DNA from 4 places in the Rhizobium acidisoli genome. Region 4 is predicted to be linked to each of the others. Evidence: riboswitches for the same ligand, from Rfam matches in the RefSeq annotation. Region 4 holds a riboswitch; each other region holds the start of a gene.
The links. A riboswitch is a leader RNA that binds a small molecule or an ion and turns the genes downstream of it on or off. The one in region 4 is predicted to bind cobalamin.
Positions count from the first base shown of each region.

Region 1: it holds a riboswitch for cobalamin, as region 4 does, so the genes downstream of both, CO657_RS11925 (ABC transporter substrate-binding protein) here and bluB (5,6-dimethylbenzimidazole synthase) in region 4, are expected to answer to the same signal.
Region 2: it holds a riboswitch for cobalamin, as region 4 does, so the genes downstream of both, cobU (bifunctional adenosylcobinamide kinase/adenosylcobinamide-phosphate guanylyltransferase) here and bluB (5,6-dimethylbenzimidazole synthase) in region 4, are expected to answer to the same signal.
Region 3: it holds a riboswitch for cobalamin, as region 4 does, so the genes downstream of both, nrdH (glutaredoxin-like protein NrdH) here and bluB (5,6-dimethylbenzimidazole synthase) in region 4, are expected to answer to the same signal.

Region 1 is NZ_CP034998.1:2,402,393-2,410,272, forward strand. It holds gene CO657_RS11900 (MYG1 family protein) at 178-1,101, opposite strand; gene CO657_RS11905 (HIT family protein) at 1,376-1,867, shown strand; gene CO657_RS11910 (hypothetical protein) at 1,890-2,453, opposite strand; gene CO657_RS11915 (ABC transporter ATP-binding protein) at 2,575-3,339, opposite strand; gene CO657_RS11920 (FecCD family ABC transporter permease) at 3,336-4,376, opposite strand; gene CO657_RS11925 (ABC transporter substrate-binding protein) at 4,373-5,389, opposite strand; cobalamin riboswitch at 5,561-5,815, opposite strand; gene blh (bifunctional sulfur transferase/dioxygenase Blh) at 6,278-7,558, opposite strand; partial or broken gene CO657_RS11935 (DsrE family protein) at 7,736-7,880, opposite strand, start outside.
Region 2 is NZ_CP034998.1:2,190,587-2,198,466, reverse strand. It holds gene CO657_RS10905 (chloride channel protein) at 1-299, opposite strand, end outside; cobalamin riboswitch at 560-950, shown strand; gene cobU (bifunctional adenosylcobinamide kinase/adenosylcobinamide-phosphate guanylyltransferase) at 1,334-1,858, shown strand; gene cobW (cobalamin biosynthesis protein CobW) at 1,863-2,912, shown strand; partial or broken gene CO657_RS38210 (cobaltochelatase subunit CobN) at 2,917-3,607, shown strand; gene cobN (cobaltochelatase subunit CobN) at 3,711-7,094, shown strand; gene cobO (cob(I)yrinic acid a,c-diamide adenosyltransferase) at 7,091-7,726, shown strand; gene CO657_RS10880 (helix-turn-helix domain-containing protein) at 7,757-7,880, opposite strand, start outside.
Region 3 is NZ_CP034998.1:3,679,713-3,687,592, forward strand. It holds gene CO657_RS17955 (adenylate/guanylate cyclase domain-containing protein) at 1-747, opposite strand, end outside; gene nrdF (class 1b ribonucleoside-diphosphate reductase subunit beta) at 847-1,821, opposite strand; gene nrdE (class 1b ribonucleoside-diphosphate reductase subunit alpha) at 2,021-4,225, opposite strand; gene nrdI (class Ib ribonucleoside-diphosphate reductase assembly flavoprotein NrdI) at 4,204-4,620, opposite strand; gene nrdH (glutaredoxin-like protein NrdH) at 4,636-4,857, opposite strand; cobalamin riboswitch at 5,112-5,338, opposite strand; gene CO657_RS17980 (heavy metal translocating P-type ATPase) at 5,541-7,817, opposite strand.
Region 4 is NZ_CP034998.1:2,017,361-2,025,240, forward strand. It holds gene CO657_RS10005 (FAD-binding oxidoreductase) at 1-466, opposite strand, end outside; gene CO657_RS10010 (NADP-dependent malic enzyme) at 683-2,995, shown strand; gene CO657_RS10015 (ribonuclease H family protein) at 3,047-3,580, opposite strand; gene CO657_RS10020 (DUF2865 domain-containing protein) at 3,735-4,826, shown strand; gene bluB (5,6-dimethylbenzimidazole synthase) at 4,848-5,537, opposite strand; cobalamin riboswitch at 5,580-5,765, opposite strand; gene CO657_RS10030 (DHA2 family efflux MFS transporter permease subunit) at 5,919-7,340, shown strand; gene CO657_RS10035 (methyl-accepting chemotaxis protein) at 7,572-7,880, shown strand, end outside.

The DNA.
Region 1 (7,880 bases), 390 kb from region 4:
GCAAACCTCATCCTCCTCAAGGTCGCCGGCCACTCACACCCTCCATTATCTCTCGCGTGTGGGTGGTGGTTGTTATGGCTCGAAGCTTAATCCTTCGCGGATGCAAGTCAATCGCCTCACAGTTGGGGTCGCCTGAACGCATATGAGATCAGGTGAACCCGGCGCGGATAACGGCCACTACACCTCGATCGAAAGCGCCTCCGTCACCGCCAAATCCGCCATGGCAAGTGCTGCCTCGCGGGTCCTCGCGGCGGCGATGAAGCGGCCGTTGTGGCAGAAGCTCGCGCCCTCTATGCCGCAAACCGCCTCCAGCTCTCCATTGGCGAGACCGGCCCAGGCTGCCGGCAGATCGGCCCTGAGCTCGAAACCCTCCTCGGCCCGGCGGATGCCGGTCACGCACCAATCCTTTTCGCGCGGATGGACGACGAACAGCAGGTGATCGGCGCCTGCCTTGACGATGGCCGGACGGAACGGCATTCCCCTCGGCAGCTCCAGAACACGCCCCTGCCCCGCAGCCTCGATTGCCCGATGCACCATCGCCTCGGCCCGCAATTTTGCGGCACTCTGGGCTATCCTCGCCTCGACGAAACTGCGGGCAATGGCAAGCGCCGCGTGGAAGGCGCGATCGTCGGCCTCGGGTTCTGCTTCGTCGAAAACCGGTTTCAGCGTCTCCAGCAGCGCCGGCAAGGTCAAGCCCGCCAACGGCCCCGAGGGGCTGAGCGCGCCATTGTCGGTCAGATCGATCGGCAGCACGAAGCCCGCATCGAAAGTGCCATGCACCGCCTCGACATGCGCTTCGGGAAGGCCGGAGGCTGCGAGATAATCACGGCCGTAATGCTTCCAGATCAAGCCGAACGAGCTGTAGGGCTGGCCATCTTCGCGCGTCGGCGCGCCGCGCTGGTGGTGATCGAATATCCCCGCAGCAGGATCATAGGCACCGCCGACATCATAGATGATGCGGCCTTCGCCCGGCGTGATCCATTCCGGCGCCCGGCTGCGGACGATACGCGCCTGCGGGAAAAGCCGGGTCAGGATGACGCTCGACAGCAATTCATCGGCATGGAAGCCACCGGAATGGGTGACGAGGAAATCGGGGATCATGGGAGCTTTGCGCCTTGTCGTTCGCGGAGGGTCCGCTTGCGGGTCGGAACCAGATAGCCGTTGCCGGCGACGATCTCAACCCATGCTTGGCGCATTTCACCTCAGCGCCGCCCTGCCGCTCGCCACCCATTCGTACTCATTGAGTTTGCGAGCGACCACCGCGAAGCCGAGAACGAGTCACGGTCGATCTCCAGGATCGCCGTTGCAGCCCTCGCAAAACTGCTTATTCTCCGGCGTCGAAAATGTTCATTTGCGAAAGCGAAAGAGGCGGCGTTTGGAGATTCCTCAGCACTTTCATGTTGCCGAGACCGCGGGATGGCTGGTGAACCACCGGATGAACTCCGCCCTTCCCGGCTATCTCATGATCAGTTGCAAGACCGACACGACCGACCTTTCGGATTTGTCCGAAAAGGCGTTGGGCGAATTCGGCCCATTGCTTGCAAGAACGCAGAAGGCGCTGAAACAGGACCTGAATGCTCAGCGCGTCTATATCGGCCGATACGGGCACTCGCCCGGTTATCCGATCCATTTTCATGTCATCCCGATATATGACTGGGTGGAGGAGTTGTTCTGGAAGGACGGCCGGTATCGTCTGCTCGAGAATTTTGCAGAAGGACCGGGAGAAACCGCAACGGACGGCGCGGAACTGACGCTGTTCGTCTGGCGCGAGTTCTGTGAACGCGCAGTGCCGCCACCGGTCAGAGGGCCATCGGTCTCAGAGGTCATCACGTTATTGCGGGAGGTAATGCGGTTTCCGGCGCCTTGATTTCGTGCATGAAGTCAACCGCTTAAGGCAGCGCCGGTCCCGGCTGACTTGCAACAAGCGCACGGCCGGCCGCCGCGCCGGCATGAAGGCAGATAAGGCCGATCGCGGCCAGAGAATTGATCAGCAGGACATTCGCCACCACAGACGCCGAAAACGCTCCCTCGCCTGACGGAAGCACGGCCGTCGCGGCAAAGAGCACGCCTTCATAGGCAACGAAGCCGGCCATGAAGGCGCCAGCCGCGGCGACGCTGAGGCTGGCGGCAAGGCGAAGCACGCCGAGCGCTGCGGCCAGGGATGCGAATGCGGCAATACCGATCGCCAGACCCCAGGCATAGCTGTCCCAAGTCTGGGGATAGCCGAGCACGAGATAGCCGACCATCTGGTTGGCGAGCCAGCCCAGCAGAACCGTCGTCAGCGCCATGCGCCGGGGAAGAATGACCGCCGATACCGCCGCCAGGGCCACGAAGGGCGTGACGCAGGCAAAAACCAGGCTGAGAGCGACACTTGCACCTGAAATGATGACGACCCAGGCGACGGCGAAGCCGGGGATGACGGGGCGCAGGGGAAACTGATTTCGTTCGAGCATCTCGAAACTCCGTTCGACCGGGCGGGGCGCACGCGCGCGCCCCGAGAAATCATACGCCAGTCCATGAAAAAGGCCAGTGAGGTCATATCTCCTCCTTGAGTTCGAAAATCCCGGCCGTTCCTCAATCCATGACGTATTGGATATGATGCCGGCCATGCACGGCCGATTTTTGGACATGGGCGCGAACGCCGAAAACCCGGCCGATCATATCCTCCGTCAGCACGTGCTCCGGCGCCCCCGAGGCGACGACCTCGCCCTTCTGAAGCACCGCCAGGCTGTCGCAAAACATCGCCGCCAGGTTGAGATCGTGCAGCGCGACGATGCAGGTGATGCCTAGCTTCGAGATCAGCTGGAGAATGTCGAGCTGGTGCTGGATATCGAGATGATTGGTCGGCTCGTCGAGCAGCAGCTCGCTCGGCGTCTGAGCCAGCGAACGCGCAATATGGACACGCTGGCGCTCGCCGCCCGACAGCGTCTGCCAGAGCTGGCCCGCCCGCTCCCGCATGTCGACCCGCAACAAGGCCTCGTCGACGGCGGCATCGTCCTCCGCACCGAAGGGCGCAAGCAGCCCGCGATGCGGCGTGCGGCCGAGCCGAACCACGTCGCGCACGGTCAGCTGGGTATCGGTCGTCGACTGCTGCTCGACGAAAGCGATGCGCCGGGCAAGGGCTGCGCGCGACAGCGAAGCGATATCGTCTTCGCCCAGCCGGATGACGCCGCTGCGGACCTTGCGCAGCCGGCAGATCAGCCTCAGCAGGCTCGATTTGCCGGACCCGTTCGGCCCGAGCAGACCGAGAACCTTGCCCTTTGCCACCGTCAGGCTGACGCCGTTGACGATGACCGTGTCGCCGGCGGCGAAACTCACCGCGTCGATGGTAATGCTCATGCGCTTCTCCGCACGCGATAGAGGATGACGGCGAAGGCCGGCGCGCCGAAGAGCGCCGTGACGACGCCGATCGGCAGAACCTGCTGCGGGATGATGATGCGCGAGACGATATCGGCGCCGACCATATAGATCGCGCCGCCGAGCGCCGTTGCCGGCAGCAGCCACCGATGGCCCGGTCCGACGAGGAAGCGGGCCGCATGCGGAATGACCAGGCCGACGAAGCCGATCGAGCCGACCATGCTGACGACGCTTGCCGTCATCGCCGCCGTCAGCCCGAACAGCAGGATCTGGACGCGGCGCACGGCAATGCCGAGCGAGGCGGCCGCATCCGTGCCGAAGGCGAAAGCATCGAGCGCCCGGACATGGGCCATGCAGATGAGGAAACCGGCAAACGCGATCGGCACCGAGAGATAGACATCCGGCCAGCGCACGCCGCTGAGCGAACCCAGAAGCCAGAACAGAATGCCGCGCGCCTGCTCGGCATTCGCCGATGTCGTCACGATGTAGGAGGTCAGCGCAGTGAAGAGCTGCGAACCGGCAACGCCGCACAGGATGATGCGCTCGCCGGTTCCCCCCGCACCCGTCGCAAGGAAGCCGACCAGCAGAAAGGCAATGACCGCGCCGATGAAGGCGCCGCTGGACAGGCCGAGAACACCGTAGCCGAGGCCGAGGATCATCACGCAGACGGCTCCCGTCGAAGCGCCGGCGGAGATGCCGAGCACATAGGGTTCGGCCAGCGGATTGCGCAGCAGCGCCTGCAGGACGGCACCGCAGAGCGAGAGCGACGCGCCGGCGCTGGCTGCAACCAGCGCCCGGCTCAGACGATAATCCCAGACGATGCCCTGGTGGATGCGGCTGAGCTCGAATTGCGTTCCGAAAAGCCGGTTCGACACCGCCTCCGCCGTCGTCGCTAGCGGGATCGCGATCTCGCCGATCGAAACGGCAAGGCTGATCATCAGTCCGAGAAGGAGAAGGGCTGAAATGGTGAGCGCGGCAAGCGCCCACCATCCTTGTTGCCTGACCGACACTGCCTTCACTGCGACAGGCCGAAGGATTTGATGCCGTTCGCCAAGGTCTCGATGCCGTCGATCGTGCGGATCGTCGGGTTCATCGATTGCGCGTCCATCATCACGAAGTGCTTGTTCCTGACGGCATCGAGTTCCTTGGTCACGGGGTCGTTCTCGAGAAAATCGATCTTGACCTTCGGATCGTCGGCGGCGTAGCGGCGCCGGTCCATGGTGGCGAGCACCATGACGGCCGGGTTCGCCTGGGCGATGGTTTCCCAGCCGACCAGCGGCCATTCCTCTTCGGTCGTGAGGACATTCCTGGCGCCGATCGCCTTCAGGATATAGGCAGGCGCGCTGTTCTTGCCGGCGATGAAGGCATCGCCGTTGACTTCCTTGCTGGAGAACCAGAAGACGATAGGCAGGTTCTTGCCCGATGCGCCGGATATCGATGCGACGGCATCCGCCTCGCGCTTCTTCAACTTGGAAATCAGCGCATCGCCGCGCTCCTTCACGTCGAAGATCTCCGAGAGCTCGGCGATCTCACGGTAGACCAGCTCCATCGTGAACAGCTCCTTGCGCACACCGTCGCCGCCATCGGTGTTGACCTTGGCGACGCAATCGGCCGGCGCGAGATAGGTATTGATCCCGAGATCCTGGAACTGCTCCCGCTTGCCGACGGAGCCCTGTGCGCCGACATGCCATTCGAACTCGGCCGCCACCAGGTCGGGCTCCTGTCCGACGACGGATTCGAAGCTCGGATCATTGTCGGCGAGACGCTTTATCTTGCTGTTGGCCTCGGCATATTGCGGCAGGACCGGACCGACCCAGACGGCCGTGCCGGCGATCTTCTCGGCAAGGCCGAGCGAGAAGAGAATTTCGGTCATGCCCTGGCCGATCGAAACGATCTTCGATGGCGCTTTCTGGAACGTCACCTGCTCACCGCAATTGGTGATGGTCAAAGGATATTGGGTGGCGGCAAGGCTCGGTACCGCAAGGCCGATCAGCCCGAAGGCAAATGTCATGGTGGCGAGAATCTGGCGCATGAAAACCTCGATTGAAGGAAAAAAGCACGGTTATGCCGCACGCGCGGCCGAAGGCACGCTGACGCGCGCTAGCCGCAGGAGGTCCAATCGAGACGGATGCATGCCGAAATTCGGCGGAGGTTCAGAAGGTCAATCATGTCTGTTCCTTGTCCGGGCATCCCCGCCCGGTTGATTGGATCGTGATTGACGGCAGGTCTCCTGGCTTGCGGATATCCGTCTTTCATCCGCCTTCCCGCGATATATCGCAGTGGCGAGGCTATCAGCCCTTCAGAGATGGCCGGTCGCTGGCCACACCTGAGATGATCGACAATCCGCATACAGTTGCGGGGGCAGCCACGGTCTCGGTCCCTTCTGGGTCGTCCTCACCGTGTTCCCTATTAATCCCCTTGGAGTCATCTTCAGGGAACCGTCGCCCCCAGTTACGTCGCCGGCCCGCGCGACGTCAATGATTATTGCGGAGGATTGGGTCTGGTGGGCGAAAAATGGAGACGGACCGTCGGAGCGCTGTCGGCCGGTATAGTGCCAGCATCCTCACCCCAGGATAGGGCTCTCTTAAGCATCCTCCCGTTCCCACTGTCGTGGGCGCGGCATCCAGCAACCTCCCTCATGCTGAGGTGCGCAGCCCGAGAGGGCGAAGCCTCGAAGCACGCCGCAACGGTGCTCCTTGCTAAAAACACATCCCGCTCTGCGAATGAAGCACCCGCCTCGTCTTTCGAGGCTTCAGCCTTCGGCTTCCGCACCTCAAGATGAGGCTCTCTTGAGCGTCGACACAAGATCTCCCGTTCCCGCTGCGTGGGTGCGGCACCCTCCGACCTCCCTCATGCTGAGGCGCGCAGCCCGCAAGGGCGAAGCCTCGGAGCACGCGCCGCAGCGCTGCTCCCTGCGTTCCTACAACGCATCCAGCGGAATCTTCAGATAGCGCCGGCCGTTCTCCTCGGGCTCGGGCAGCCGCCCGCCACGGATGTTGACCTGCAGCGCGTGCAGCATCAGCTTCGGCTTCGGCAGCGTACGGTCGCGCGCCTGGCGCAGCGCCACAAAGCCGGCCTCGTCGATGCCCGATATATGCGGATTGGCGCCCCTCTGGGCGGTCACCGTGCTTTCCCAGCGGGGATGGCGACCGCCAGGCTGATAGTCGTGGCCGGAAAAGAGCCGGGTCTCCTCGGGCAGCGACAGGATGGCCTGGATCGAGTGCCAGAGGGCGCTGGCGCTGCCGCCGGGAAAATCAGTGCGCGCCGTGCCGGAATCCGGGGTGAATACGGTGTCGTGCACGAAGGCGGCGTCACCGATCACATAGGTCACCGAGGCAAGCGTATGGCCGGGCGAGAACATCACACGGGCTTCAAGCCCGCCGATCTCGAAAGTGTCGCCCTCGGCAAACAGCCGGTCCCATTGCGAGCCGTCGGTTTCGAGTGCCGGCCAGTTGTAGATTTCCTTCCAGAGCAGCTGGACCTCGGTGACATGGGCGCCGATCGCTGTCGGCGCGCCGGTCTTTCCCTTGAGATAGTGCGCGGCGGAGAAATGATCGGCATGCGGATGCGTGTCGAGGACCCACTCGACCGTCAGCCCTTCGCTGTCGATATGCGCGAGGATGGCGTCGGCATTGGTCGTTCCCGTCGCACCCGACATCTCGTCGAAATCGAGCACCGGGTCGATGATGGCGCAGCGTTTCGTGACCGGGTCTGAAACGACATATTGCACACTGCAGGTGCGGGGTTCGAAGAAGGCCTTCACGACAGCCGCCTGCCCTGCCCGCTTTTCCAGCCAGCGGCGTGCGACGGCAAGATCGAAGCCGAGGTTTTGACCGAAGGCCTCGACGTCCCCGGGTTGCATCCGCCCGTCGAGCACCTCTCCGAGCGCATAGAGCGTCAGCGCCCGGGTGCCGCTCTTGCAATGAGCGACAACCGGCCCCTTCGCTTGCATCATCGCCCTCTGGAAGGCGCGGATATCGGCCTCGGTGATCTCGGCCCCTTTCACCGGCACGAAGCTGTAGGCGAGCCCCGCGGCGGCGGCAGAAGCCTTTTCCGCCGCATCGCCCGGCTGCCCCGGCTCCTCGCCATCCGGCCGGGCATTGATGACGCCGGCAAAACCGTCTGCCGCAAAAGCAGCAAAACCGGCGGCATCGGGCTGCCCCGCCACCGATATCAGCTCATTGACCCTCACGGATGTCATCGAAGCCCCCGCGCTGCCTGCATCGGCAGTATCGCATGTATATCGGTACAATCTCACAAGTATATTGCCGAGCGCAAGAATAGTCGCTTGGCATCGTTCCCCTGCGTCTGCAACCAGCCCGCGGACTGACAATGCCGCCGGAGGCGCTGCCGCCCCTACCGGCCCGGCTCGTCACGATCAAAACGACAGCGTCGCCGCACCTTGTCTGATTTCGGCATGCATGGCGCTGGCGCCGACGATGATGACGCCGTCGAGCATGTCTTCCTGCGTATAACCGCGCGATGTGACGCAGGGCGGGCAGGCCCAGATCGTGCCGCCGCGC
Region 2 (7,880 bases), 170 kb from region 4:
AAAATGAAGAGCAACAGGCCGAGCAACATGCCGCCGATGACCGGGGCGGTGAGCAGCAGCAGCTTGTCGTCGATAACCGACGAGCTCAGCCTTTCGCTGTCGGCGATACCGAAGACCAGCTGATGCAGTTCATTGGAGACGAAGCTCATGCCGGTCACGGCAAGACCGGAAGCAATGCCGACGACAGCACCCGCCAGAGACAGACCGACTTCGCTACGGCGGGTCAGCGCCCGCAGCCGTCTCGGATCGAAGAAAACACGCAGCGCTCGGAACCGGCGCCGATCCAATTTCATAAGCATGGCAAGACAACTAGGCAGGAAGAGACCCGGTCAAGGGCGAAGGTGCAGTCCGCATGCGACGCAATTGCGGCGAAAAGCCGGCGCGTAGGTCAAATATTTATGACGTAAGCCTCTGATAAATGACGATATTCCTGGTCGAGTAAGTCGTGTTTCAGTGAGCGTGCCTGCCTTGCCGCCGATGGCCGACCGCCAAGGCCGGTTGACTTCACTCTTGAGCTTGCCTAACCATCCCTCAACGGATGGTCATCTGACCATCCTCGGATATTAACGGATGGTTCCGGATCGGCGTTACGCCTTCCGGATGAAAAGGGAATGTGACGGGGCGGACCCACACCGGGCGCCTTCATCACAGCCGACCCCGCGACTGTAGAGCGGTCAGGGTCTTCCATCCGGCATCGAGCTCTTCCGGCTGGCAGCTTGCAATCGTGCAGGCAGGCGGGACGGGCGACATGCCGGAAAAGCCACTGGACATGCATGGTGATCAACCGGGGTCGGACGCCTCCATTTCTACGAATCGTCCACCTTTTCACCGATGCAGCCGGGAAGGCGAGGCAGATCCGCCGGCACGATCAGGGGCGACCGGTTTCCGGTCCGCCCCGATCGCGGCCGACAACCGCGAGCCAGGAGACCTGCCATTCGTGCCGGGCGAAAAGCCCAACCCTGGGCAAGAGACCCGCTGCCAGCACGGAGGTTGTTTTGGCTGAACGATTGAATTCGGCATGGCTTGGTGCGGTCAATGGCGCAACGGGTTGGACGAGGGGGCCATACGGCTCGCAATTTATTGTCCTTCGCTTGCGCTATGCGCATTCGCTTCTATCGTCGCTCACCCCCTCATCCGGCTGCCGCCACCTTCTCCCCGATGGGGAGAAGAGGTACGTGGCGACGCCTCGGTCCCTCTCCTGCCACTGCGATCAGAGAGACGGTCAAAGACAAAAGCTTGCTCCCTCTTCTCCCCAGCGGGGAGAAGGTGGCCCGAAGGGTCGGATGAGGGGGGCGGCACGGCGGGCCCTATCCTGCCAAAGGGCGGCGCTCACATGACGGTTGGCCCGATCACTACAGTCTTCATCCTCGGCGGCGCACGCTCCGGCAAATCCCGCTTTGCCGAATCCCTCGTGGTTTCAAGCGGCCTCAACCGCCACTATCTCGCGACCGGGCGGGCCTGGGACGAGGAGATGCAGGCGCGCATTGCCCAACACAGGGCCGATCGCGGCCCATCATGGACGACGCATGAGGAGCCGCTCGATCTCGTCGGCAAGCTCGCCGCCATCGATGGTGAGGACCGCGTCGTGCTGATCGACTGCCTGACGCTCTGGGTTACCAATCTGATGATGGAGCAGCGCGATATGGCCGGAGAATTTTTGGCGCTCGCCGATTATTTGCCGCGGGCAAAGGCGCGGCTTGTTTTCGTTTCCAACGAGGTCGGCCTTGGCATCGTGCCGGACAATCGGATGGCGCGGGATTTTCGCGATCATGCCGGCCGGCTCCACCAGATGATCGCGGCAAAGGCCGCCGAAGTCTATTTTATCGCGGCAGGCCTGCCGCTGAAAATGAAGGGTTAAATCCATGAACCAGCAAAAGATTCCCGCAACCGTCATCACCGGCTTCCTCGGCGCCGGCAAGACGACGATGATCCGCAATCTGCTGACCAATGCCGGCGGCAAAAAGATCGCGCTGATCATCAATGAATTCGGCGATCTCGGTGTCGACGGCGAGGTGCTGAAGGGCTGCGGCGCGGAGAACTGCAGCGAGGATGATATCATCGAGCTGACCAATGGCTGCATCTGCTGCACCGTTGCCGACGATTTCATTCCGACGATGACGAAGCTTCTGGAGCGCGAACAGCGGCCCGACCATATCGTCATCGAAACCTCGGGCCTCGCTCTGCCGCAGCCGCTGGTCGCCGCCTTCAACTGGCCTGACATTCGCACCCAGGTGACCGTCGACGGCGTCATCACGGTGGTCGACAGCGCGGCTGTCGCCGCCGGCCGTTTCGCCGATGACCATGATGCCGTCGAGGCGGCGCGCAGCGAGGATCAATCGCTCGATCACGAGAGCCCGATCGAGGAACTGTTCGAGGACCAGCTCACCTGCGCCGATCTCATCGTGCTCAACAAGACCGACCTGATCGACGTGGCCGGCCTTGGCCGGGTGCGCGACGAGGTCGCCGCCCGCACCCAGCGCAAGCCGGTGATGATCGAGGCGAAAAACGGCGAGGTGCCGGCCGGCATCCTGCTCGGCCTCGGCATCGGCACGGAGGACGATATCGCCAACCGCAAATCCCATCACGAACTGGAGCATGAGGACGGCTCGCCGCACGATCATGACGAATTCGACAGCTTCGTCGTTGAGCTCGGCCCCGTTGCCGATCCGGCCGGCTTTGTCGAGGCGCTGAAGAGCATCATATCAGCCCATGACGTGCTGCGCCTCAAGGGCTTCGTCGATGTTTCGGGCAAGCCGATGCGCCTGCAGCTCCAGGCCGTCGGCAGCCGTATCGACCACTATTTCGATCGCGCCTGGGCGCCTGGGGAAAAGCGCGGCACGCGCCTCGTCGTCATCGGCCTGCATGAGATGGATCAGGGTGCGGTGAAGGCGGCAATCGAGGCGCTGGCGTAAGCCCATGCATCTGCTTCTGGCCCAGCAGGGTACGATCAGCGACGGCGAAGAGGCAATCGATCTCGGTCAGACGCCGGGCGATATCCTGTTCCTGTCGGCCGCCGACAGCGAGCTCGCGGCGATCGCGACCGCCCATCGCGCCTGCGGTGGGCCGCATTCGCTGCGGCTCGCCAGCCTGATGAGCCTCAAGCATCCGATGTCGGTCGATACCTACGTCGAGCGCACGGCGCGGCACGCCAAGCTCATCATCGTCCGTGCGCTCGGCGGCGCCAGCTATTTCCGCTACGCGCTGGAGGCGCTGCATGCGGCAGCCTCCCGCGCCGGCGCGCAGATTGCGGTGCTGCCGGGTGACGCCAGGCCGGATGCAGGGTTGGTACCCTTCTCGAACATCGCAGCTGACGATCTCGATGCACTCTGGGCCTATCTGATCGAGGGCGGCGATGCCAATGCGCGCGCCTTTCTCGATTATGCCGGGGTGATGCTGTCGGGTGCGGAAAAGCCGGCGCCGGCAGTACCGTTGATGAAAGCCGGCATCTGGTGGCCGGGGCGGGGGCTGGTCGGGGTCGAGGAGTGGCGACAGGTGACCGCGCCGTCGTCAGCTGAGGCCGCGATACCCCCCTCTGTCCTGCCGGACTACCGGGGTCGAGCCGCGGGTCTCGACCCGTCCTTCGGACCCCCCACACGGGGGGAGATCAGGGATGAGAGGCCTCGCTCTGTCTCTTCCGGAAGTGCGGCATCTTCACGCGTTTCATTTGTTGGAAGCCCAGGCGACTTGCCGATCTCCCCCTTGTGGGGGAGATGTCCGGCAGGACAGAGGGGGGTACCCCAAGCTCGACGGAAGAGGCGGGATTCGAACCTAAGATTTCCCCCATCGTCGCCATCAGCTTCTACCGCGCCCTCGTGCAGAGCGGCGAGACCAAGCCGATCGAGGCGCTGATCGACGCCTTGCAGGCGCAAGGCCTCCGGCCGCTGCCGGTCTTTGCCTATAGCCTCAAGGACCCGGTTTCCACAGGCATTCTCGAAAGCGTGTTTTCGGCGCTGAAACCCGATGTCGTCATCAACACGACGGGCTTTGCGGTCTCCGCGCCGGGCGCGGATCGGCAGCCGACGGTGCTGGAGGCGAACGGGGCGGTGGTACTGCAGGCGATCCTGTCGGCCTCGTCGCGGGAGGCGTGGGCAACTTCGTCGCAAGGCCTGTCGGCACGCGATCTCGGCATGAACGTGGCGCTGCCCGAAGTCGACGGCCGGGTGCTGGCGCGGGCGGTCTCCTTCAAGACGGCGGCGCGTTACGATGCTGCCGTCGAGACCAACATCGTCGCCAGCGAACCAGACGCCGACCGGATACGCTATACGGCGGAACTCGCCGCCAACTGGGCGCGGATACGCGCCACTCCGGCTCGCGACCGGCGCATCGCGCTCGTGATGGCGAACTATCCGAACCGCGACGGCCGGCTCGGCAACGGGGTCGGCCTGGATACGCCGGCCGGCAGCATCGAGGTGCTGCGGGCGATGGCGGCAGCGGGTTATCCGCTCGCCGATATTCCGGCCGATGGCGACGCGCTGATCCGGCATCTGATGCAAGGGCCGACCAATTCAGGCCATGACGGCAGGGTCATTCGCGAGACCCTTTCCCTGAGTCTCTACAACGGCTTCCTGGACACTCTTCCCAATAAGATTCAGGATGAGGTGAGGGCCCGCTGGGGCGATCCCGAGAACGATCCGTATTTTCTCGACGGCGTCTTCGCCCTGCCTTTCGCCCGCTTCGGCAGCGTCCTCGTCGGCATTCAGCCGGCGCGCGGTTACAATATCGATCCGAAGGAGAGCTATCATTCGCCGGATCTCGTGCCGCCGCACGGTTATCTTGCCTTTTATGCTTTCCTGCGGCGCGAGTTCGGCGCCGATGCCGTCATCCACATGGGCAAACACGGCAATCTCGAATGGCTGCCGGGCAAGGCGCTGGCGCTGTCGGAAGAGTGTTATCCCGAGGCGATCCTCGGGCCGCTACCGCATCTCTATCCCTTCATCGTCAACGATCCGGGCGAGGGCACGCAGGCCAAGCGCCGGACGGCAGCCGTCATCATCGATCATCTGACGCCGCCTTTGACGCGAGCGGAGAGCTACGGGCCGCTCAAGGATCTGGAAGCGCTGGTCGACGAATATTACGAGGCCTCCGGCGGCGATCCCCGCCGCATCCGCCTGCTCAGCCGGCAGATCCTCGATCTCGTGACCGATATCGGCCTCGACCGGGATGCCGGCATAAAGAGCGGCGAAAGCGAAGGCGACGCGCTGAAGAAACTCGACGCCTATCTCTGCGACCTCAAGGAAATGCAGATCCGCGATGGGTTGCATGTGTTCGGCGTGTCGCCGGAGGGGCGGCTGCTGACGGATTTGACCGTGGCGCTGGCGCGGGTGCCGCGCGGGCTGGGTGAAGGCGGTGATGCGAGTTTGCAGCGGGCGATTGCTGAGGATGCGGGGGTGGGCAATGTGCCTGGGGCACCCCCCTCTGTCCTGCCGGACATCTCCCCCACAAGGGGGGAGATTGAATCGGAGCACCGGCCTCCCCAAACAATCGATATAGAGCGATTGTCTTACTCGTTGCCGATCTCCCCCCTTGTGGGGGAGATGTCCGGCAGGACAGAGGGGGGTAATTCCACGTTCGACCCCCTCGACTGCGACATGGCCGCCCCGTGGACCGGAACGCGTCCCGCAATACTCGCCGACGTTCTCGATGCACCCTGGCGCACCAACGGCGACACCGTCGAGCGCGTCGAACTGCTGGCGGCCAAGCTGGTCTCCAGCGAGATTGCCTGCCCCGCGGAATGGACGGCGACGCAGGCGGTACTCTCCGAGATCGAGACCCGTCTCAAGCCTTCGATCCTTGCCTGCGGCCCGGCGGAAATATCCGGCCTGCTTGCCGGCCTCGACGGCCGCTTCGTCGCACCTGGCCCGTCGGGTGCGCCGACCCGCGGGCGGCCCGATGTACTGCCGACGGGCCGCAATTTTTATTCGGTCGACAGCCGCGCGGTGCCGACGCCGGCCGCTTACGAACTCGGCAAGAAATCCGCCGAACTGCTGGTGCGCCGCTATGTGCAGGATCACGGCGAATGGCCGGTTTCCCTTGGGCTGACGGCATGGGGAACGTCGAATATGCGCACCGGCGGCGACGATATCGCCCAGGCGCTGGCGCTGATCGGTGTCAAGCCGCTTTGGGATATGAGTTCGCGCCGCGTCACCGGCTATGAGATCATACCGCAAGCCATGCTTGGGCGGCCGCGTGTCGACGTGACACTCCGCATCTCCGGCTTCTTCCGCGACGCTTTTCCCGAGCAGATCGCCCTGTTCGACAAGGCGGTCCGCGCTGTCGGCGCGCTTGACGAGGACGAGGCCGACAATCCGATTGCAGCGCGCATGCGCGGCGAGGCGGCAAGGCTTGCAGCCGCCGGTCTCGACGCCGCCGCGGCGAAACGCCGGGCAGGTTATAGGGTCTTCGGCTCGAAGCCCGGCGCCTACGGCGCCGGATTGCAGGCGCTGATCGACGAAAAGGGTTGGGAGCGGCGCACCGATCTTGCCGAAGCCTATCTCGTCTGGGGCAGCTATGCCTATGGCGCCGGCGAGGAGGGCAAGGCCGAACGCGGCCTGTTCGAAGAGCGGCTGCGCTCGGTGCAGGCCGTCGTTCAGAACCAGGACAATCGCGAGCACGATCTGCTCGACAGCGACGACTATTACCAGTTCGAGGGCGGTATGGCGGCGGCGGCCGAGGCGCTCAGCGGCGCGCGCCCCTCGATCTATCATAATGATCATTCGAGGCCGGAACGGCCGGTGATCCGTTCGCTGGAGGAAGAGATCGGCCGCGTCGTGCGCGGGCGCGTCGTCAATCCGAAATGGATTTCGGGCGTCATGCGCCACGGCTACAAGGGTGCGGCCGAGATCGCCGCCACCGTCGATTATCTCTTTGCTTTCGCGGCGACGACGGGTGCGGTCGGCGCGCATCATTTCGAGGCGGTCTACCAGGCTTTCGTCACCGATCCCACCGTGCGCGCCTTCATGGTGGAAAAGAACCCGGCGGCATTCGACGAAATGGCGGCTCGGCTGCGCGAGGCGATAGACCGCAGCCTTTGGACGCCGCGCAGTAATTCGGCCCGGTTCGACCTGGCCATCCAACAGAATGAGGTGAACCGATGAGCGACGAAATCCCGGACAACGAAACGGGCAAGGACGATGCGCGCCACGCCGAGAAGATGGCGAAGAAGAAGGCCGCGCGCGACAAGATCATGGCGACCAAGACCGATGGCAAGGGGCTGATCATCGTCCATACCGGCAAGGGCAAGGGCAAATCATCCGCCGCCTTCGGCATGATCTTCCGCCACATCGCCCATGGTAAACCCTCGGCCGTCGTGCAGTTCATCAAGGGCGCGATGTGGACCGGCGAGCGCGATCTGATCGAGAAGCATTTCTCCGATCTCTGCCAGTTCCACACCATGGGTGAGGGGTTCACCTGGGAAACGCAGGACCGCGCCCGCGACGTTGCCGCCGCCTCGGCGGCCTGGGAAAAGGCCAAGGAGCTGATCCGCGACGAGCGCAATTCCATGGTGCTGCTGGACGAGATCAACATCGCGCTGCGCTACGACTATCTCGATATCAACGAAGTCGTCGCCTTCCTGACGGCCGAGAAGCCCGCCATGACGCATGTCGTGCTGACGGGGCGCAACGCTAGGGAAGAACTGATCGGGATCGCCGATCTGGTCACCGAGATGGAGCTTGTCAAACATCCCTTCCGCTCCGGCATCAAGGGCCAGCCTGGGGTTGAATTCTAGAGCGATTTCAGCTTGGAATTGCTCTGGGCCTCAGTTGAGGGAAAGGCTGCGCAGGATCGCGGCTGTTTCCTCATCCGCCGGGAAGAAGGATTCCACGGCCAGTTCCGACAGAGTGATGTCGACGGGCGTGCCGAAGACCGTGGTCGTCGAGATC
Region 3 (7,880 bases), 1.7 Mb from region 4:
GACATCGTCGCGCGGCCAGAGATCGGAGATTGCCGTAAAGTCGCGCAGGTCGCAGATCATGATCGCCGCGCCGACGGTGGCGCCGCTGCCGCGCGTCGTCACGCCCGACAGGATCTGCTCGCTCGCATGCGGCCCGACATAGGTCTGCAGCAGCGTACGCGCCATGATGTTCTTCAGCCTGATTTCGCTGACGAGGGTCAAGGCCGGCAGCAGATCGCGCAGGAAATCGACATGTTCGCGCTCGAAGCCGCCCGGCCGGCTGGTGGAAAATGTCGCCACATGCCGTTTGCCGAAAGTATGCTCGAGCGGCCAGGCGATATACTCGGTCAGGCCGTCGTCACGCAGTTCCTGATAGAATGAATCCAAGTCGCCTGCGGCTGTACCCTCCAGCTGCCTGCGCACCTCCTCTGCACCCTGATGGATCGCGTTGACGGGACTGGTCAGGAAATCCGGCGTGTTTTCGACGCCATAGGCGAATGTATCGATCTTCGCCTCCGGCAGTCCCTCCTTCCAGAGAAGGCGGGCACCAATCCATTGTGGGTGGTTCACCCTGAAATGCAGCGTCGCCCGCGCCACCGGCACGCCTGCCGCCAGCAGCTTCCCGCACATCTCCACCAGGATATTGTCGATGAAGCGCTCGCCGCGCGTCTCGTTCACCAGCCAGTCGAGGATCCGTCTCCTGCGGATCGGCCAGACGCCTTCGTCTGCTTCGGAAGCAGTTCCGGCCTTGTTTGGATAAGACAACATTAAAAACTCCGCTGCGCCACAATCGGCGAGGATCGACTTGATTTCCGCTGAATGTGGGCGATGGGGATGCAAATGATAAGGGCCGACTGCGATAAAGCCTCAGAAATCCCAGTCCTCGTCTTCTGTCGCGACAGCCTTGCCGATCACATAAGAGGAACCGGAGCCCGAGAAGAAATCGTGGTTCTCGTCGGCATTCGGCGAAAGCGCCGACAGGATCGCCGGATTGACCTTGCAGGCTTCGGCCGGGAAAAGCGCCTCGTAGCCGAGGTTCATCAGCGCCTTGTTGGCATTGTAATGCAGGAATTTCTTGACGTCCTCGGTGAGCCCGACGCCGTCATAAAGCGCTTCGGTATATCTCGCCTCATTGTCGTAGAGTTCGAGCAAGAGGTCGAAGGCGAAATCCTTGATCTCCTGTTTTCTCTGCTCGGAAAGCCGCTCCAGTCCGCGCTGGAATTTGTAGCCGATATAATAGCCGTGCACCGCCTCGTCGCGGATGATCAGCCGGATCATGTCTGCCGTGTTGGTGAGCTTGGCGCGGCTCGACCAGTACATCGGCAGGTAGAAGCCGGAATAGAACAGGAAGCTTTCGAGGAAGACGCTGGCGACCTTCTTCTTCAAGGGATCGCCGCAGCGATACTGCTCCATGATCAGCGTCGATTTGCGCTGCAGGAATTCGTTCTCCTCGGACCAGCGATAGGCATCGTCGACGTCGGGCGTCGAGCAGAGCGTCGAAAAGATCGAGGAGTAGGAGCGCGCGTGCACCGCCTCCATGAAGGAGACGTTGGAAAGCACTGCCTCCTCATGCGGGGTGACCGCATCCTCCATCAGCCCGACGGCGCCCACACCGTTCTGGATCGTGTCGAGCAGCGTCAGCCCGGTGAAGACCCGGATCGTCAGCTGCTGCTCGGCCGCCGTCAGCGTCGCCCAGGAGGGAATGTCGTTGGACAGCGGCACTTTCTCCGGCAGCCAGAAATTGCCGGTCAGCCGGTTCCAGACTTCGAGATCCTTGTCGTCCTCAATGCGGTTCCAGTTGATGGCGCGCACGCGGGAGACGGTTTTCAATTGCATGTTCATTGGGTGGTCCTTTTGAGGAATGTCCGAATCTGCCCCTCATCCGCCTGCCGGCACCTTCTCCCCGTAAACGGGGCGAAGGGGGCAAGCCGCAAGCTCTCCGTTCCCTCGCAACCTCTCGCAGGGCACGTCCCCTCTCCCCGTTTTTACGGGGAGAGGGTTAGGGTGAGGGGCATCTTGCTGGTCCAAAGCCGAATTCAAATCACAGCGTACAAGACACGCAGCCCTGCACCTCGGTGCCGGACAGCGCCATCTGGCGAAGGCGGATGTAGTAGATCGTCTTGATGCCCTTCTTCCAGGCGTGGATCTGCGCCTTGTTGATGTCGCGCGTCGTCGCGGTATCGCGGAAGAACAAGGTTAGCGACAGGCCCTGGTCGACATGCTGGGTCGCCGCCGCATAGGTGTCGATAATCTTCTCCGCGCCAATCTCGTAGGCATCCTGGTAATAATCGAGATTGTCGTTGGTCATGAACGGCGCCGGATAATAGACACGGCCGATCTTGCCTTCCTTGCGGATTTCGATCTTCGAGACGATCGGATGGATCGAGGAGGTCGAGTGGTTGATATAGGAGATCGACCCGGTCGGCGGCACCGCCTGCAGATTCCGGTTATAGAGACCGGAGGCCATGACAGCCGTCTTCAGCGCTGCCCAATCTTCCTGTGTCGGAACAGGGATGCCGGCATCGTCGAATAGCGCCTGCACCTTCTCCGTCGTCGGCTGCCATTCCTCCTCGGTATATTTGTCGAAATATTCGCCGGAGGCATATTTCGAGTTCTCGAAACCCTTGAAGCTGGTGCCGCGTTCGAGCGCCAGGAGATTCGAGGCGCGGATCGCGTGATAGGTCACCGTGTAGAAATAGATATTGGTGAAATCGACGCCTTCTTCGGAACCGTAAAAGATACGTTCGCGGGCGAGGTATCCGTGCAGGTTCATCTGGCCGAGGCCGATCGCGTGGCTTTCGTCATTGCCTTTCTCGATCGACGGAACCGAGGCAATATGGCTCATATCGGAAACCGCCGTCAGCGCCCGGATCGAGGTCTCGATCGTCTTACCGAAATCGGCGGAATCCATGGCGGCCGCAATGTTCAGCGAGCCGAGATTGCAGGAAATATCCTTGCCGAGATGCTTGTAGGAGAGGTCGTCATTATATTCGCTCGCCTCACTGACCTGCAGGATCTCCGAGCAGAGATTGCTCATCGAAATACGCCCGGCGATCGGGTTCGCCCGGTTCACCGTGTCCTCGAACATGATGTAGGGATAACCGCTTTCGAACTGGATTTCGGCAAGCACCTGGAAGAATTCCCGCGCCTTGATCTTCTTCTTGGAGATGCCGGCATCTGCCACCATCTCCCGATATTTTTCTGTCACCGAAATCTCGGTAAAGGGCACACCATAGACGCGCTCGACGTCATAGGGCGAGAACAGGTACATGTCCTCGTTGTTCCTCGCGAGTTCGAAGCTGATGTCGGGCACGACGACGCCGAGCGACAGCGTCTTGATGCGGATCTTCTCGTCGGCATTCTCACGCTTGGTGTCGAGGAAGCGCATGATGTCAGGGTGATGGGCGTTGAGATAGACAGCACCGGCTCCCTGCCGGGCACCGAGCTGGTTGGCATAGGAGAAACTGTCTTCGAGCAGCTTCATCACCGGGATGATGCCCGATGACTGGTTCTCGATCTGCTTGATCGGCGCGCCGGCCTCGCGGATGTTCGTCAGCGACAGCGCCACGCCGCCGCCGCGCTTCGACAATTGCAGCGCCGAATTGATCGACCGGCCGATCGATTCCATATTGTCCTCGACCCGCAGCAGGAAGCAGGAAACCAGTTCACCGCGCTGTTTCTTGCCGGCATTGAGGAAGGTCGGCGTCGCCGGCTGGAAGCGGCCGGAGATGATCTCGTCGACCATGTCGCGGGCAAGGGCCTCGTCGCCGCGCGCCAAAGTCAGCGCCACCATGCAGATGCGGTCCTCGTAGCGCTCGAGATAGCGCTTTCCGTCAAAGGTCTTCAGCGTATAGCTGGTGTAATATTTGAAGGCGCCGAGGAAAGTCGGGAACCGGAACTTCCTGGCATAGGCCTGGTCGAACAGGTCGCGGACGAAATTGAAGGAATATTGGTCGAGAACCTCCTGCTCGTAATAGCCCTCGGTCACGAGGTAATCGAGCTTTTCCCTCAGATTGTGAAAGAACACGGTGTTCTGGTTCACATGCTGCAGGAAATACTGCTTCGCCGCCATGCGGTCCTTTTCGAGCTGGATCCTGCCCTCATCGTCATAGAGGTTCAGCATGGCGTTCAGCGCGTGATAGTCGAGCGTTTCCACCGCTTTCAAAGGGCGTTCGCCGGCGGGATGAGCAAAACTGTTATGCGGTTTTGCACCCGCATCCCGCGTCAGAGTTGTTCCCGTGTCCAAAATCGTTCCATTCCGTGTTTGACGTTGGCGACATCCTCCTCCGTGCCCATGAGCTCGAACCTGTAGAGGTACGGCACCCGGCATTTCTGCGAGATCACGTCGCCGGCGAGCCCGTATGTCTCGCCGAAATTGCTGTTGCCCGCGGCAATCACGCCACGAATGTGTCCTCGGTTCTCCGCATCGTTCAAGAAACGGATCACCTGCTTGGGAACGGCGCCCTTTATGATCCCTGGGCCGTCGCCGCCGCTATAGGTCGGCACGACAAGCACGAAGGGTTCGCGGATATGGAACGCATCCGCACCGCCCGCCGGAATGCGCGCCGCGCGCAGTCCGAGCCTGGCAACGAAGCGATGGGTATTTTCGGATCGGCTGGAATAATAGACGATCAGCCCCATCGCCTTTTTCCTCGGTCAGGAGAGCGCGCTGATCATATCGGGGCGGAAACCCGCCCAATGCCGCTCGCCGGCGATCACGACCGGCGCCTGCATGTAGCCGAGGCTGCGGACACGATCGAGCGCTTCGGCATCCTCGGAGATATCGACGATGTCGTAATCGACGCCCAGACGGTCGAGGGCGCGATAGGTGGCAGTGCATTGGACGCAGGCGGGTTTGCTGTAGACGGTAACGCTCATCATGTTCCTCGTGATGTCAAAGAATTCAGGACGCAAGACAGGGATCGGGCGCCTTGTGGCGTCCGGGTCAATGCTTGATGGTGATCTGGCAAGTCGGCGCTTTAGACGCCTGAGACGATCGGGATTAGCGCGGGCGGCGGCCTTGATATTCTGAACATGACTTCAACCCCGAAGTGCTCATGCGGACGTTCGGGCAGCGCAACAGGCGCGGATCATTCCGCTGTCATGCACGCGACCTTCCGGACACCCCGCCCGTGGACATCTAGTTCAAGGCAGGTCTCCTGGCTTGCGGGTCGAAGCACCCTGCCCCAGCCTTCCCGAGGCATCATGCCTCAGTGACCTGAAATCGGACAGTTGCTCGCCGCTTACAGTTGCGGGGGCAGCTCCGGCCTTGCTGCGCCGTCATGGCGAAACGCACCGTATTCCCGTCTTAGCCCGCGATCCGACACGAATCGAAGGAACCTTGAACACTAGATATAGTACGCGAATCCAAAATCACGTCAACGGATGGTTTGTGCGTTGCGTTACGGCAAGTTTGAAATCACTACGTTCCTGTGAAAAACATGGATAACGAAGGCTTAAGCAAACAGGCTGTGAAGAAGGCCGGAACGAAGAGAGCCGGCTTGTAGCCGGCTCTACGATTGTCGATTCCCGATCAGCCGCATCGTCGCTGCGAATAGGGTTTATCCCTTGACCTGAAGCAGCCTAAGCGCATTGATCGTCACCAGCACGGTGGCGCCGGTATCGGCGAGAATTGCCGGCCAGAGACCGGTGATGCCGGCAATCGTCGTCACCAGGAACACCGCCTTCAGTCCCAGCGCGATGCTGATATTCTGCAGGATATTGCGCATCGTCCGTTTGGACAGCTCGATCATCCGCGCCACGTCGCCGACGCGCCCGTGGAGAACGGCGGCATCCGCAGTTTCCAGCGCCACGTCGGTGCCGCCGCCCATGGCGATGCCGATATCGGCGGCAGCCAGCGCCGGAGCATCATTGATGCCGTCGCCGACCTTGGCGACGATGAAGCCCTGGCGCTTCAATTCACCGACGACCCGCTGCTTATCCTCAGGCATCATCTCGCCGCGCCAGTCGATGCCGAGCATGCCGGCAACGGCTGCTGCCGTCCGCTTGTTGTCGCCCGTCAGCATCATCGCCTTGACGCCGGCCGACTTGAGCGTGGAAAGCCCGGCCTTGGCATCCTCGCGCGGCTCGTCGCGCATGGCGATCAGGCCGGCCGCGACACCGTTGACGAGCAGCACCGACACGCTCTTGCCCTCGTCGTTCAGCACAGTAATGCGTGCATCCTTGTCGCCATCGAGTGCTCCGCGCTCACGGGCAGCGGACGGTGACAGCAGATCCAGCGTCTCGCCGCCGACATTGCCGCTGACGCCCTTGCCCGGCAGCGCCTCCAGCTCGAAGGCCGGCGGCACGGGGACGCCGTCGGCCTTGGCGCGGTTGAGGATCGCCAGCGCTAGGGGATGGCTGGAACCCTGCTCCAGCACCGCCGCGCGCGACAAGACCTGCGCCTCACTCAATCCGAAGGAAACGATGTCGGTCACCTGAGGCTTGCCTTCGGTTAGCGTGCCTGTCTTGTCGAAGGCGACCATCGTCACCTTGCCGAGCGTTTCCAATACCGCGCCGCCCTTCATCAGCAGCCCGCGCCGCGCGCCTGCTGAAAGCGAGGCGGCAATCGCCGCCGGCGTCGAGATGACAAGCGCGCAGGGGCAACCGATCAGCAGAATGGCAAGGCCCTTATAGACCCATTCGCTCCATGAGCCGTCGAAGAGGAGCGGCGGAACGACCGCGACCAGTGCGGCAACCACCACCACGCCGGGCGTGTAATAACGCGAGAACCGATCGATGAAACGTTCCGTCGGCGCCTTCGATTCCTGTGCCACTTCCACCAGCTTGACGACGCGGGCGATGGTATTGTCGACAGCGGCTGCCGTGACTCGAACCCGGAGCACCGCATCGCCGTTCACCGTTCCGGCAAAAACGATGGCGTCGACACCCTTGCGCACCGGCGTGCTCTCGCCCGTTACCGGCGCCTCGTCGATCGCGCTCTCGCCCGAGACGATGATGCCATCCGCCGAGATGCGGTCGCCCGGACGCACCATGATGATCGCGCCGACGGCGAGGCTTTCCGCCGGAACCTCCCGCGTCTGACCATTGTCTTCGAGCAGCGCATTCTTCGGCACCAGGGCCGTCAGCGACTGGATGCTTTCGCGCGCCTTGCCGGCCGCGACGCCTTCCAGCAGCTCGCCGACGAGGAACAGGAACACGACGGTCGCCGCCTCCTCTCCCGCATTGATGATGACGGCGCCGACGGCAGCGATCGTCATCAGCATCTCGATCGAAAACGGCGTGCCGGAGAGAGCCGCCATGACCGCGCGCCGCGCAATCGGCACCAGCCCGACCAGCATGGCGATGATAAAGGCATAGGATGCGATCGCAGGCACGAGATGGCCGATGGCATAGGCGGCGACGAGCGCGGCACCCGAGAGGATGGTCAGCCGGCCCTTCCTGCTCTGCCACCAGGGGCCGGTCATCGGCGTATGATCGTGCCCATGCAGACCTTCGATTTCCGTCTCGCCATGAGCAGCATGGTCATGATCGTGACCTGCATGATCATGACCATGGCCGGCATGATCATGCCCCTCGTGATCGTGGCCCGCGTGATCGCCGTGATCATGGTCGTGATGATCGTGAGAACCGCGCTCATGCGCCGGCGCCGCGCTTCCGGCAAAGGGCGAGACCGAATAACCGAGCCCCGTCACCTTCTTCTCGATCGCCTTGAGGTCGCTGCTGCCGTCATGCCGGACGGTCATCGTTCCCGCCATCACCGAGACGGAAACATCGGCCACCCCGGCCACGCGCCTGACCGCGGTATCGATCTTGCTCGCGCAGGCGGCGCAATCCATGCCGCCGACCCGGTATCGTGTCTCGTTCGTCTCAGCCATGATCCGCTTCCTTGTCAAACAGAAGCATCCCTCCTACATCCTCTAGCGACTAGAGGTGCAAGA
Region 4 (7,880 bases):
GCGTCAGGCCGGCGATGCCGGTGGTGGAATTGATCCCGGTCGGCAGCACCAGCCCGAAGGTCAGCGTTTCCTGGTCGACATCGGCAAGCGTTGCACCGGGCTCGATCCGGGCGCGGCGCGTCTCAGGGTCGACCCGCACCGATTTCATCGCCGACAGGTCGATGACGACGCCGCCCTCGCAGACGGCGTTGCCGGCAATGCCGTGCCCACCGCCGCGCACCGAAACGAGCAGATCGTTGTCGCGAGCAAACTTTACCGCGCGCACGACATCGGCAGCACCGGCGCAACGCCCGATAAGCCCGGGCCGCCGGTCGATCATCGCATTCCAGATCGCCCGGGCCTCGTTGTAATCCATATCCTTGCTTGTCAGGAGCTTGCCGCGAAAACCGGCGGCAAACGCATCGATGGCCACATCATTGACCATCGTCTGCCCCTTTTGCAGGGTCGTCAGGTTCAAATTGTCCATGATTTCCTCCATGCGACCGGCGCCCCGCACCGTCGCGGCGGCATATTGCGCCTGCGGTGATCACCAAACAAGTTTTCCAAAAGGATTAGCTAATTGCCGCTGCAGCCACCGGAAGCCCGCCTCGCGAAAACTTCTCCCATCCCCCATTTCCATACTGTCGCCCGTATCCGATTGATGTATGGAGGAACTTCAAAAAAGACGTGCACGGAGGCGGCAATGGATCACCAGGAAAAATCCAAGACGGAAAAGAACCTGACAAGCGGCGATCTCGACGAGCAGGCGCTGTTCTTCCACCGCTATCCCCGCCCCGGCAAGCTGGAAATCCAGGCAACCAAGCCGCTCGGCAACCAGCGCGATCTGGCGCTCGCCTATTCGCCCGGCGTCGCCGCCCCTTGCCTTGCCATCCGCGACAATCCTGAGATGGCGGCCGAATATACCTCGCGCGCCAATCTCGTCGCCGTCATCTCGAACGGCACCGCCGTGCTCGGCCTCGGCAATATCGGCCCGCTGGCCTCGAAGCCGGTGATGGAGGGCAAGGCCGTGCTCTTCAAGAAATTCGCCGGCATCGATGTCTTCGATATCGAAATCGACGCGGCAAGCGTCGAGCAGATGGTCTCGACCGTCTCCTCGCTGGAGCCGACCTTCGGCGGCATCAACCTCGAGGACATCAAGGCGCCCGAATGCTTCGAAGTCGAGCGGCGCCTGCGCGAAAAGATGAAGATCCCGGTCTTCCACGACGACCAGCACGGCACGGCGATCATCGTCGCCGCCGCGATCCTGAACGGACTGGAACTCGCCGGCAAGGCGATCGAGAACGTTAAGATCGTCGCCTCAGGCGCCGGGGCCGCCGCCCTTGCCTGCCTCAACCTGCTTGTCATTCTCGGTGCAAAACGCGAAAACATCTGGGTCCACGATCTCGAAGGCCTCGTCTATGAGGGCCGCACCGAGCTGATGGACGAATGGAAATCCGTCTATGCCCAGAAGAGCGACACGCGCACGCTCGCCGAAAATATCGGCGGCGCCGACGTCTTCCTCGGCCTGTCAGCCGCCGGCGTACTCAAGCCCGAACTGCTGGCGCAGATGGCCGACAAGCCGCTGATCATGGCGCTCGCCAATCCGACGCCCGAAATCATGCCCGATCTCGCACGTGCCGCCCGCCCCGACGCGATGATCTGCACCGGCCGCTCGGATTTCGCCAACCAGGTCAACAACGTCCTCTGCTTCCCCTATATCTTCCGCGGCGCGCTCGATTGCGGCGCCGAGACGATCAACGAGGAAATGAAGATGGCGGCCGTGCGCGCCATCGCCGCCCTTGCCCGCGAAGAGCCGTCCGATGTCGCCGCCCGCGCCTATTCCGGCGAAACCCCGGTCTTCGGCCCGGATTACCTGATCCCCTCGCCCTTCGATCCGCGCCTCATCCTGCGCATCGCGCCTGCAGTCGCCAAGGCCGCCGAACAGAGCGGCGTGGCGCGCCGCCCGATCCAGGATTTCGACGCCTATCTCGATCAGTTGAACCGCTTCGTCTTCCGCTCCGGCTTCGTCATGAAGCCGATCTTCACCGCGGCCAAGGCCGCCGAGCGTAAGCGCGTCATCTTCTCCGAAGGCGAGGACGAACGCGTGCTGCGCGCCGCCCAGGTACTGCTTGAGGAAGGCCTTGCCGATCCCATCCTGATTGGCCGCCCGCAGGTCATCGAGACGCGCCTGAAGCGCTACGGCCTGCGCATCCGGCCGCTGCAGGATTTCGAGGTCATCAATCCGGAAGACGATCCGCGCTTCCGCGAATATGTCGATCTCTATTTCTCCCTCGTCGGCCGCCGCGGCGTCATCCCGGAGGCCGCCCGCACCATCGTGCGTACCAATACCACCGTCATCGGCGCGCTGGCGCTGAGGCGCGGCGAGGCCGATGCGCTGATCTGCGGTCTGGAAGGCCGCTATGAAAAGCATCTGCGCGATGTCCGCCAGATCATCGGCAAGCGCAAGAATGTCCGCGATTTCTCAGCCCTCAGCCTGATGATCTCGCAGCGCGGCGCCACCTTCTTCACCGACACCTACGTCACCTTCAATCCCAGCGCCGAGGAAGTTGCCGAGGCAACGGTGCTGGCGGCCGAAGAAATCCGCCGTTTCGGCATCACCCCGCGCGCTGCCCTCGTCTCGCACTCCAACTTCGGCTCTCGCGAATCCGAAAGCGCCACGAAGATGCGCAACGCCCTGCAGCTGGTGCGCGAGACCGCCCCAGATCTCGAGGTCGACGGCGAAATGCATGGCGAAAGCGCCATCACCGAGGCACTGCGCAAGCGCGTCATGCCGGATACGACGCTGCACGACGAGGCGAACCTGCTGGTCTTCCCGAACCTCGACGCCGCCAACATCACGCTCGGCGTCGTCAAGTCGATGACCGACGGCCTGCATGTCGGCCCGATCCTGCTCGGCACCGCCCTGCCCGCCCACATCCTGGCGCCTTCGGTCACCTCCCGCGGCGTCGTCAACATGGCCGCCCTCGCCGTGGTCGAGGCATCGCAGCCGGCGTAAGCCGGTTGCCGGCCGAGCAACGACATGCGCCTGAAACCGGCCAGCACCGTATCAGCCGCCGGCTATCGACAGCCGTCCTCTATCGGCGAGCGCGTCCGCGCGCTCGTTGCCGACAACCCCCGAATGCCCCTTGCACCAGGCAATGGTCACCAGGGCGTTTTGTGATAGCTGAAGATCGACCGCTTTCCAGAGCTCCGCATTGTCGATCGTTCGCCTTCGGCCCTGTCCATTCGGGCTGCTCTTCTTCCAGCCGTTATTCTTCCAGATATGTCGCCGGCTGTTGCAGCCTTTGACGGCATAGATGGAATCGGACCAGATGATCGCGGCTTCGCCCGCTGTTTGGCTATTGATCCACATGGCTGCCCTGAGAACGGCGGTCAATTCCATGGAATTATTGCTGGAATCTTCAGCGCCACCGAAGCCGGAGGCGATTTCCACCGCATCGCGATAAGCGACAAACGACCAGCCTCCATGCCCGGAACCGGGCTCATAACAACCGTCCGCGAAGAGGTGCAGCCCCAGTTGGGATTCTGGTACGCCTGATGCCGGTGCGGAGGGTCGGATGTCATCGGGAATGCCTGTCATTTTTACCGGGGTCTCGGGCGATTGCTGGATAAGATCGCGAAAATACGCTAGGATTTTCTTTGAGCTTATTAAGAGAAATAGATTAAGAGGAAGCGCGCGGCGAGGTGATGTCGCATTCGCCCCACCGACCGTTTGCTCATTCCGGGACGACGCCGTGAAACGCCGAAACCTGTCTCTTGCCCTTCTCCTCGCCTTCGCAGCGCCCGCCGCTGCGCAGACCAGCGCCATCTGCGAGGACCTGCGCGGCCGTCTCGCCGACCTGCCGCGATTGATCGGCAATGGCAACGGCCCGGAAGCCCGGCAATATTCCAACGCCATGGCCGAGCAGAACCTCGAGCTGCGCAAGGTTCGCAACGACCTGCGCAGTTACGGCTGCACCTCAGGCAGCATGGTGGTGATCGGCGGCGAAAATGCCGATTATTGCGCCGAGCTCTCGCAGGCCGAAACCCGGATGATCGACAATATCGGCTATCTCCAGGACCGCCGCAACGAACTAGCCGGCCGGAACGGCGCCGATGACGCCCGCCGCGAACTGATGGCCGCGCTCGACCAGAACGGCTGCAACAGCGACAATTTCTACGCCCCCTCCGAGCGCAGCGCCAACGACCCCGCCCCGAGCATCGAGGAACAGGCGATGCGCTCCGATACCTTCATACCGCTCGGCGGCGGCCAAGACGTTGATCCGCGTTACGGTCTGCCACGGGCCGATATGCTCTCGCCGGTCAGCACCATCTGCGTGCGCAGCTGCGACGGCGGTTTCTTCCCGATCAGCTCGAACGCCACGTCGGTCGATTTCGGCCGCGATGCCCAGACTTGCGCCAAGATGTGCCCCGGCATCGAGACCCAGCTTTTCTATCGCGACGTGACGAGCACGGAAGCCTCGAACATGATCTCGGTCGCAACCGGCACGCCCTACAGCGCCATGAAGAACGCCTTCGCCTACAAAAGCCGCGCGCCCGGCGAGAAAAACGCCTGCGCCTGCAATCTCACCGCCTATTACGACGAGATGCGCGGCAAGCAGGCGATCAGCCAGCCGCCGCAGCAGGGATCGATCACCACCATCCGGACCAATCCGCCGGTGAAGGATACAGCGGCAGCCGCCGCGCCGCAGCCATCGGTTCCGGAGCGTCCCTACGACCCCACGCAGAATAAGGTCCGCCAGGTCGGCCCGCAATTCCTCGCCGGCGACCAGGGCTCGATCGACCTTGCCAATCCTGCCGCACCTGGCCCCCAACCGCAGCAGTAGCAGCCGCAGCAGCAGTGATCGCTACCTCTCGCTCCTTCCCCAGCCATCATGGAAGACGAGTTCCTCGAGCGGCAGCCGCTGCCGCCAGCCTTTGACCGAGAGTTCCGGCTGGTCGTAGAGCCGGTCGACGAAACCGGCGCAGAGCCAGGCAACCACCTCGATATGCTCAGGGATGCCGAGAATGGTCTTCAAGTCGGCTTCGTGAAAGATGCTGACCCAGCCAATGCCGACCCCTTCGGCGCGGGCCGCCAGCCAGAGATTCTGAATGGCGCAGACTGTGGAATAGCTGTCCATCCGCGGATTGTGCGTGCGCCCCAGCACCACGCTGCCGCTGCGGGTGGGATCGCAGGTCACGCAGATGCCGAGCGGCGCCTCTGTTATGCCTTCGAGCTTGAGGGAGCGATAGGCCTGCCGCCGCTCGCCCTCAAACATCAGTGCCGCTTCCTCGTTGGCCTTGGCAAAGGCATCGCGGATTCGGGCTCGCACAGTTGGACTTTTCACCAGAATGAAATTCCACGGCTGCATGAAGCCGACGGAGGGTGCGTGATGGGCGGCCGTCAGCAGCCGTTCCACCACGTCGTCGGGCAAGGGCTCGGGCAGGAACTGGCTGCGAACATCGCGTCGCGTCATGATCGCATGATAGACAGCCTCGCGTTCGGCCAAAGAAAAACCGGACGCCACTGACATGGCATCCTCATCAAAGGGTCGCATCGTCAAATCCCCAACAACGCAACCGCCCGCCGTCCGCGCGGGTTGGGTCTATCTTGCCAGGCCGGTCTTCTGACTCGGCGTCACCCGTCTGCCGCAGCCTTCCCGGCGAAAACCAGTGGCATGATGAGCGGCAGACGTCAGCCTTACAGCGTTGGGCACGTTCCGGTCTTGCACCGGATTCCCGATTCTCCCGCTTGAAAAGCGGGCACCTGACGGCGCATCTATTTCAGCAAACCGGCCCTGCGGCAAGCGGCCTCATGCCGCATTCACCCGTATGTGACATCGATCGCGTGGACAGCTGCGCATCGCTGCCGTAGAAACGAACAGATCCCAACCGACGCCCGTGGCGCCGCAACTTTCCTCTTTGCACCCCGGTTGCCCGTGCCCCGCCTGACACCCATGATCCTTGCGGTCGCCCTGTTCATGGAACAGATGGATTCGACCGTCATCGCCACCAGCCTGCCGGCGATCGCCGCCGATATCGGCACCTCGCCGATCGCGCTGAAGCTTGCTGTCACCAGCTATCTCGTGGCGCTGGCGATCTTCATCCCGATCAGCGGCTGGATGTCCGATCGTTTCGGCGCGCGCAACATCTTCCGTTTGGCGATCTTCGTCTTCATGATCGGCTCGGTCGCCTGCGCCTTTTCCAATTCGATCGCGGCCTTCGTCGTCTCGCGCCTGATCCAGGGCGCCGGCGGCTCGATGATGACGCCGGTCAGCCGCCTGCTGCTGGTCCGGGGAACGCCGCGCCACGAACTCGTCGATGCCATGGCCTGGCTCACCATTCCCGCACTGATCGGCCCGATCATGGGGCCGCCGATCGGCGGTTTCCTCACCACCTATCTCAGCTGGCACTGGATCTTCTGGATCAATGTCCCGATCGGCGTGCTCGGCATCTTCCTCGTCACGCGTTTCCTGCCGGCGGTCGAGCCGCGCAGTCCGCGGCCGATGGATTTTCCGGGCTTCTTCCTTTGCGGCATCGGCTTTTCCGGCTTCGTTTTCGGCCTGTCGGTGATCAGCCTGCCGGCCGTGCCCGTCATCTACGGCTATGTCACGGTGGCCGTCGGCATCCTTGCCGGCCTCCTCTATCTCCTGCATGCCCGCCGCACGCCCTATCCGCTGCTCGATCCGAAAATGTTCCGTTACCCGATGTTCCGGGCGGCGATCCTCGGCGCCTCGAATTTCCGCATGGGGCTCGGCGCCCTGCCCTTTCTGATGCCGCTGATGCTCCAGCTCGGCTTCGGCCTGACGCCGCTGCAATCGGGCTCAGTCACCTTCGTCAGCGCGCTCGGCTCCATGGGGTCGAAATTTGCCGCCTCGCGCACCTTCAATGCCTTCGGCTTCCGTACCGTCATATCGATCACCACCTTGCTGGCGGCAATCTGCCTCGGCATCAACGGCTTCTTCACCGCTGAAACGCCGCTGCCGCTGATCATGGCCTGCCTGCTGATCGGCGGCCTTTTCCGCTCAATGGCCTTTTCGGGCGTCAACGCCATGGCCTTCGGCGATGTCGATGATGCCGACAGCAGCCAGGCGACCGCGATCAACGCCGTTGCCCAGCGTATCTCCATGGCGATGGGCGTGGCGATCGCCGGCGGCATCCTCGAAATTTCGAGCAGCTTTCACGGAGGCAGGCTGCTGGTCTCGGATTTTCACACCGCCTTCTTCAGCGTCTCGGCGATTTCGGCGCTCGCCTGCATCACCTTCCTGCGCCTGCCGCGCGATGCCGGCGCCGAATTGACCACGCGCCGCCGCAAACGCCACCAGCCCGAGCCCGAAGAGGCGATCGCGGAAAACAGCTGATCAAGCCAAATCGCCCGGCCGGGACGGCGGCGAAATCAGGCGCGTGTGCTCCGGCATCCCATTCTACTTTATGATTTATTCACACATCAAAGACACACTGCGTCTGCGCGTTTTGGGTCGCTATCAGGACATGGGCATGAGCGCTCGTGATGTGACCGTCAGCGTGGATGCCCGTGTTGATACGCCGGTCGGGAACAGATCCGACTGAGCCGCAATTCCAGGCCCCGCGGAATGTTCCAATTTTTGAAAACGATGCCTCTGACAGCCAAGCTGGCGGCGATTATCGTGACCGTCAACCTTTGCGGCATCTCCGCCTTTGCCACTTACACCTGGATGTACGAAACCAAGGCGTTGATCGATGGCGCCAAGGCCAACTGGTCCAAAGATGCGGAGCAGTTTGCGTCTCTGGCCGCCGGCGGCGTGAAATGGGGCAAGGCGAATGCTGTGCGCGAGGCCTATTCGCTCTATCGCGACGACCCCTCGCTTGATCTTGTGCAGTTTGCCGCCTTCAACGCCGAACCTGCCGCCGTTGATACATGG